Regions from separate parts of the Streptomyces sp. NPDC057617 genome, predicted to be linked through region 2. Evidence: riboswitches for the same ligand, from Rfam matches in the RefSeq annotation. Region 2 holds a riboswitch; the other holds the start of a gene.
What was found. Region 2 has a riboswitch for S-adenosylmethionine ahead of ACFU9P_RS05165 (glutathione S-transferase C-terminal domain-containing protein). Riboswitches for the same ligand answer to the same signal wherever they lie in the genome.
Positions count from the first base shown of each region.

Region 1: another riboswitch for S-adenosylmethionine. It lies ahead of thrC (threonine synthase); the one in region 2 lies ahead of ACFU9P_RS05165 (glutathione S-transferase C-terminal domain-containing protein).

Region 1 is NZ_JBHVGV010000011.1:146,459-150,252, reverse strand. It holds gene ACFU9P_RS26070 (hypothetical protein) at 1-200, opposite strand, end outside; gene ACFU9P_RS26065 (glucosyl-3-phosphoglycerate synthase) at 239-1,210, opposite strand; SAM riboswitch class I at 1,465-1,592, shown strand; gene thrC (threonine synthase) at 1,610-2,896, shown strand; gene ACFU9P_RS26055 (ubiquitin-like small modifier protein 1) at 2,955-3,230, shown strand; gene ACFU9P_RS26050 (cold-shock protein) at 3,652-3,794, shown strand, end outside.
Region 2 is NZ_JBHVGV010000001.1:1,191,221-1,195,014, reverse strand. It holds gene ACFU9P_RS05170 (MFS transporter) at 1-937, opposite strand, end outside; SAM riboswitch class IV at 1,301-1,447, shown strand; gene ACFU9P_RS05165 (glutathione S-transferase C-terminal domain-containing protein) at 1,764-2,687, shown strand; gene ACFU9P_RS05160 (putative leader peptide) at 2,734-2,865, shown strand; gene ACFU9P_RS05155 (LLM class flavin-dependent oxidoreductase) at 3,033-3,794, shown strand, end outside.

The DNA of each region.
Region 1 (3,794 bases), on a different contig from region 2:
CCGGTGTCCGCGAGATGGCCTTCCAGCGGTTCGTGCACCGCGCCCTCCACGGCCTCCCGTGCCGGGCCGTATACCCCTGCCCGGTCCGCCGGCGGCTGGTCCGCGGCCAGCGCCTGTCCGGACGCAAGCGGTGTGAGCGCGACCAGTGTCCCGGCCAGCACCCCGATTGCCCGGCTGATAATCACATCTTTTGCCCTCATAAGGGTGCAATGTAAGCAACTGATGTGATGATGCGCGGTTACGCCGCGCGTCCGGCCGTGTACTCCGCGATCTCCCGCATCGGCGGCCGCTCCTCCGTGTCCACGGAGTAGGTGCGCGGTACGAACCCGTCCTCGCCCCGGTCGAACTGCGTCAGCTCCGGACGTACCAAATGCGCGCGGGACAGCCGCAGTTGGGCCGTACGGTAGATCGCCGCGGCCATCCGCCCCAGCGCCCGGTCGTCCTGGTGGCGGTGCAGCCGTACGCCCACATCGACCTGGCCCAGCGCGTCCAGGCCCACCGTGTGCAGCGCGTCGACCAGCAGCCCCAGCTCCACGCCGTACCCGACCGGGAACGGCAGCCGCTCCAGCAGCGAGCGCCGCGCCGCGTACTCCCCGCCCAGCGGCTGGACGAACCCGGCCAGCCGGGGCCAGTGCAGATTGAGCAGCGGGCGCGCCACCAGCTCGGTCACCCGCCCGCCCTGACCGGCCGGGCCGCCCCGGCTGCCGGTGAGAGCGCTCTCATCCAGCGGACGGTCGTACATCGCCTTCACGAACTGCACATCCGTGTCCGTCAGCAGCGGCCCCACCGTCCCGGACACGAACTCCGCCGAGAACCGGCGCAGATCCGCGTCCACGAAACACACCACATCGCCGCTCGTCACCAGCAGCGACCGCCACAGCACCTCGCCCTTGCCGGGCAGCGCGGTCAGCCGCGGCAGGATCGCGTCCCGGTGCACCACCCGCGCGCCCGCCGCCGCCGCGACCTCGGCCGTACGGTCCGTGGAGCCGGAGTCGATCACCACCAGCTCGTCGACCAGCGGCGCCCGCTCCATCAGCTCACGCCGGATCACCGACACGATCCCGCCGACCGTCGCCTCTTCGTCGAGCGCCGGCAGCACCACGCTCACCGTGGTGCCGCGCGCGGCCTTCGCCAGCAGGAGCCGGTCGAGCGTACGGTCGGCCGCCGACCAGGAGCGCCTGGTCAGCCAGCGTTCCACCTCTTCCAGCACGGTCGGTACTCTCCCTGACGTGTCGTGCGTGTCGTGAGTGTCGTGCGATGCCCGCCCATGCATGCTCACGCGTGCCCATACGTTTCACGCGTGCTCATGCATGGTCACGCGTGCCGACGTGATCCATCTCGCGGTGCGGACCACTATCTCAACCGTCCGCTCCTTCGGTTACAGTCTTGAACAACACGAGTGGCCACCGCATGCCGGGGTCGTTTCGTGAAAAAACGCGCCGGACCAGGGGTCCGACGCCATAGCGCTCATCCAGAGGGACTGAGGGAACGGCCCGTTGAAGTCCCGGCAACCCTCCCGCCGACCGCGAGGTCACGGTGGGGAAGGTGCCAATTCCGTCTTGCGGCGAAATGCGTCGTAAGGAAGATGAGGAGAAAGGGCCTCGCCATCATGGCTGTGCAGACCGTCCGCCACGCCGACGCCTCTGTCGATCTCGGACCCGCCGCCGCCCTCTCGTGCCGCGAGTGCGGAGAGCGCTTCCAACTCGGGCCGATCTTCGCCTGTGCGAGCTGTTTCGGGCCGCTCGAAGTCGCGTACGACCTGCCGAGCGGCACCCCCGAAGAGCTGAAGAAGCGCATCGCCGAAGGACCGGACAACATCTGGCGGTACGCGCCGCTGCTGCCCGTCCCCGCCGATGTGGCGAGCAAGCCGAACATCAACCCCGGCTTCACCAAGCTGGTCAAGGCCGACAACCTCGCCCGCGAACTGGGCGTCACCGGCGGCCTGTACGTCAAGGACGACTCCGGCAACCCGACGCACTCCTTCAAGGACCGGGTCGTCGCCATCGCCGTCGAGGCCGCCCGCGCCTTCGGCTTCACCACCCTCTCCTGCTCCTCCACCGGCAATCTGGCCGGCGCGGTCGGCGCCGCCGCAGCCCGCGCCGGCTTCCGCTCCTGCGTGTTCATCCCGCACGACCTGGAGCAGGGCAAGGTCGTCATGGCGGCGGTGTACGGCGGTGAACTCGTCGGTATCGAGGGCACGTACGACGATGTGAACCGGTTCTGCTCGGAGCTGATCGGCGACCCGCTGGGCGAGGGCTGGGGCTTCGTCAACGTCAACCTCCGCCCGTACTACGGCGAGGGCTCCAAGACCCTCGCGTACGAGATCTGCGAGCAGCTCGGCTGGCGGATCCCCGACCAGATCGTCGTCCCGGTCGCCTCGGGCTCGCAGCTCACGAAGATCGACAAGGGTCTCCAGGAGCTGATCAAGCTGGGGCTGGTGGAGGACAGGCCGTACAAGATCTTCGGCGCCCAGGCCGAGGGGTGTTCGCCGGTGTCCACCGCGTTCAAGGCCGGGCACGATGTCGTACGGCCGCAGAAGCCGGACACGATCGCCAAGTCGCTGGCGATCGGCAACCCGGCGGACGGACCGTACGTCCTGGACATCGCCCGGCGTACGGGCGGGGCGGTCGAGGACGTCGACGACGAGCTGATCGTCGAGGCGATCAAGCTGCTGGCGCGCACCGAGGGGATCTTCGCGGAGACCGCGGGCGGGGTGACGGTCGGTGTGACGAAGAAGCTGATCGACGCCGGTCTGCTCGACCCGGCGCTGACGACCGTGGTCCTCAACACGGGTGACGGACTGAAGACCCTGGACGCCGTGGCGGCGACGACGGGGCCGACCGCGACGATCCGCCCGAGCCTGGACGCGTTCCGCGAAGCCGGCCTGGCCCGCTGAATCCCGACGACGTTACCGGCGTTACGGAAAGCCGGAAGACGGAAGGCAGAACACCACTATGAGCGTCAATGTCCGCATCCCCACCATTCTCCGTACGTACACCGGCGGTCAGGCGGAGGTCCCGGCCGAGGGGGCGACCCTCTCCGAGGTCATCCAGTCCCTGGAGGCCAACCACCCCGGCATCGCCGCGCGCGTCCTGGACGACCAGGGCAAGCTGCGCCGCTTTGTGAACGTGTACGTGAACGACGACGATGTCCGTTTCGAGCAGGGCCTGGAGACCGTCACCCCGGCGGGCGCGGGCGTGTCGATCATCCCCGCGGTCGCCGGGGGCTGAGCCTCCCCGAGCCCCCGGAGCCCTATGCCCCGCCGGTGCGGCTCGTTCTGACGGCTCCCCCGATGGTCCCCCGATGGTCCCCCGATGGCTCCCTCCGCGAAGCAAGCGGAGGGAGCCATTCTCTATGGTTGAACGCGATAGAGTATGGGAACGCCCCTCCGCCGCCCCTGCCGCGCGTGTATCAGAACGCGACAACATGGGGGCAAAGTCCTGGTGTTGTTTGCGCTATAGGTGCGCTTTGCCCGGCCCGACTTGCCCGGGAACGCAGCGAATTCGTCGCTATGCGTGTTCAGCCATGCCCAGAATTCTCGTCCGATTGACCTGTTGCAGAGGGCAGTTGGGCAGATACATTCAGCCGCGGTCGACGCGTTCCGGCGCGAAGTGTGGCCCCCTGGAAGGGCCAGTAATAGGGGAGTTAGGCATGGCTCAGGGCACCGTCAAGTGGTTCAACGCGGAGAAGGGGTACGGCTTCATCGCGGTCGACGGTGGTGCGGATGTTTTCGTCCACTACAGCGCGATCCAGATGGACGGTTACCGCACCCTTGAAGAAGGTCAGCGAGTGGA
Region 2 (3,794 bases):
CGAGGGCGGTCTGGACAGCCATGTCGATCAGGACCGCGGCCAGGGCGATCAGGACGATGCTGTGACCGCCGAACCCGGCGAGTGCGAAGGCCAGGGCCGCGACCGCGAACGCGGCACCGGTCATGGGACGTACGAGCCCCCGGTCCGCCCAGCGCCCGGCGAACGGGGCGATGACCGCTCCGGCCGCGCCGACCAGGGCGAAGACGCCGACCCCGATCTCCGAGTAGTGGAAACGGGGACCGGTCAGGACGAAGGACACCGTGGTCCAGAAGGCGCTGAAGGCGCCGAACATCGCTGCCTGGTAGAGGCCGCGGCGCAGCAGCGCCGGGTGGGTGCGAACCAGCCGGACGGTCGAGCGCAGCACGTGGTGGTACGGGATGGTGGTGGTCGGCGCCTGCCGCGGCAGCGCCACGCGCAGGGCCACGGCGAGCAGGGCCATGAGCCCGGCGGAGCCGAGGAAGACGACGCGCCAGTCGGTGAGGTCGGAGACCAGGCTGCTCAGGGTGCGGGAGAGCAGGATGCCGGTGAGCAGGCCGCTCATCACCCGGCCGACGATACGGCCGCGGGCATGGTCGGGGGCGAGGCCGGCGGCAAAGGGCACCAGTATCTGGGCGACGACCGAGGTGGCGCCGCTGACCAGCGACGCGATCAGCAGCATGGGGAAGCTGGTGGCGAGTCCCGCCGCCACGAGGGCGAGGGTCGTGATCGCCAGTAGGACCGCGATCAGGTTGCGCTTCTCCAGCCGGTCGCCGAGCGGGACCAGGAAGAGCATGCCGATCACATAGCCGACCTGGGTGAGTGTGATCAGTGCGCCGGTGGTGGCCGTGCTGGTGTGGAAGACACCGCTCAGCGAGGACAACAGGGGCTGCGCGTAGTACAGGTTGGCGACCGTCATTCCGGTGGCGACGGCCAGGAGCGCGACCAGCCATCCCGGCACGCCGTGCGGGGCCTCGGCGGTCGCGGGCCGGCGCGGACTCCGGACGTCGGGTGATGCGGACATGTGCACCTTCTTGGCGGGGAGAGCCGGTGGACCGGCTCGGACGGAAGCGCTGTGCGGTGGCCGGCAGTTTCTTCGGTGCCGTCACGCAGGTGTAAGCGTCGGTCCGCCCCTCGATGCTTCCTCATCACCCGCGATGGTTCGGGATTTCAGTCATCTCCATCGGAGATGAGCCGGGTGTACGTCCCGTTCGCCGGCGTCGGGGTGTCGTTCCAGCGCCGTCTCAACTGCCGGTCCCCGCCCAGATCTTGCCGCACCGCCTTCTTGACGGCCCACCGGAGCGCGCTCAGACTGTTGGGCGACGGTCACGATTGTCAGCGCTCGCCCGTGCGGAAGTTCCCGCTCGGGTGGGTCATCGGCCCCGGCCCGCTGGCAGGCAACCCTTCCACTGCGACGGGGTGCCCCGGGTGACGACCAGGTCCCGCCCGGTGGGTGGGGCAAGTGCGGTCTCGTTGTCTCGCGAGGCCCGATGGACGGGACGGGACCGGCGGAGATGGCCAGGACATCGCGGAAGAGCAGGAGCGCCTGCCGGACTTTCCGGCCGGTGCCGCTGCCGCGTCCGCGCCTGCTGACCAGGCGCCGCCACATCGATCTGCTGCGGCTCCGCAACGGCTGCTCCCCGGCTTCCTGAGCCGAACCCCTCCGCAATCGCGTTCCCGGGTCCGGGCGTTGTGCGCTGCCGCGCGCCGCCCGGCCCTCCTCCCATACGTACGGCCACCGGCGCCGAAGAAGCCACCGGGGCTCCACCGCAGCCATGGAGAGAGCCATGTCCGAGACCTTTGCCATGTCCGAGACCGCTGCCATGTCCGAGACCTTTGCGCAGACGTCCTTCCCGGCGGCGCTTCGCACCCCCCGCCCCGGCACGCCCGTGCGTTTCCGCGAGCGTATCGGCGCCGATCTGGGCGGTGGTTACTACCCGGCGGCGCACCGCTACCACCTGTATCTCTCGCTGGGCTGTCCGGGCTCGATGCGTATCTCGATCACTCTCGGCCTGCTCGGACTCAAGAACTCCGTCGGCACCACGCTCCTGCCCTCGCCGCCCGGCGCCCGCGACGCGCTCGCCGCGCTCCGTACGGCGTACGCGACCACCCGGCATCACTACGACGGTCCGCCGGCCGTGCCCGCGCTGTGCGACCTGTGGAGCGGGCGGGTCGTGAACAACCACACCCCCGACATCCTCGACGACCTCGCCCTCCGCTTCACCGACCAGGACAGCGCCGGTCTGCCCTGTCTGCGGCCCGCCGCCCTGGCCGCCGACATCGACGGCGTCCGTGAACTCCTCGGCGAGGACCCGGCCCCGGACCCGGCGCTGGAACTCCTGGAGCGTCAACTGGCCTCGCATCCTTATGTGTTGGGGGACACGCTCACGGCCGCGGATGTGGATCTGTGGGTGGCGCTCGTCCACCTGGACGCCGAAGCCCTGCGGCGCGTCGCCGCCGGTGACCGCCTCTGGTCGTACGTACGGCGGCTGGGCGCCCACCCGGCCTTCCACGGATTTCCGTGTACGGAGGGAGGTCGGGAACGCACGGAGGGAAATACGGAGGGAAATGGCGAACGTAGGGAGGGGGAGCGGGAATACAGCGGTGAGGATCTGTGTTCTTCGGAGAAGGACAAGGACTGTGCCGGGGACCAGAGCCGCGTCACGGTGCCGGTGGATCAGGAGTGCCGGCCTCAGGCCCTGGCTTGTTAGCGCGAGCCCGGGACGGCGCGGGCCGACCGGGATGGAGGTGACGGCAGTGCGGGGAGCCCCTCAGCGGCCCATGGTCACCACCGCCATGTACTCGCGGCGCCACATCGATCTCCAGCGCGTCGCCGCCGCGCTCTGTCCGGCGTACGAGTCCGTCGCCGCGCGGCACCGGGCCGCTTAGGCATTTCGCGCACCTGGCCCTCGCTGCTTGGCGCTCTTTGCCCGGCCCTCCTTTCTCTCTGTTTCGCTGACTCTCCACCTTCGACTCTCCACCTTCGCCCGGCTCTCCACCCCGACCGAGCACGGGCGCGGACGTCTTTCGGCATGCTCACAGGAAGCGGTGGCCCCATGCCCCGAGCATCACACGCACCCCTCCACCTGGCCGTCGCCCTCGACGGCGCCGGCTGGCATCCCGCGGCCTGGCGGGAGCCCGGCGCCCGGCCCGGTGAACTGTTCACCGGGCGGTACTGGACCGACCTGGTCACCGAGGCCGAGCGGGGTCTCCTGGACTTCGTGACCATCGACGACTCGCTGAGCCTCCAGACCTCCCGGTACGTCGAGCCGGACGAGCGCACCGATCAGGTACGGGGCCGGCTGGACGCGGTACTCATCGCCGCCCGGGTGGCGCCGCTGACCCGGAACATCGGGGTGATCCCGACCGCCGTCGTCACCCACACCGAGCCCTTCCACCTTTCGAAGGCGATCGCCACCCTGGATTATGTGAGTACCGGACGGGCCGGAATCCAGGTCAGGGTGTCCGGACGCGTCGACGAGGCCGCGCACTTCGGCCGCCGTACGGTGCCGGGCCTGCGGATCGAGGACCTGGCCACGGCAGCGGGGCAGCCGGCGGCGGGACAACCGGCATCTGGACGGTCAGCAGCGGAACGGCCCTGGGTGAAGGAGCTGTTCGACGAAGCCGCCGACTACGTCGAGGTGCTGCGCCGGCTCTGGGACAGCTGGGAGGACGACGCGGAGATCCGCGATGTCGCCACCGGCCGCTTCATCGACCGCGACAAGCTGCACTACATCGACTTCGAGGGCGCGCACTTCAGCGTGAAGGGCCCCTCGATCACCCCGCGCCCGCCCCAGGGACAGCCGCTCGTCGCCGCG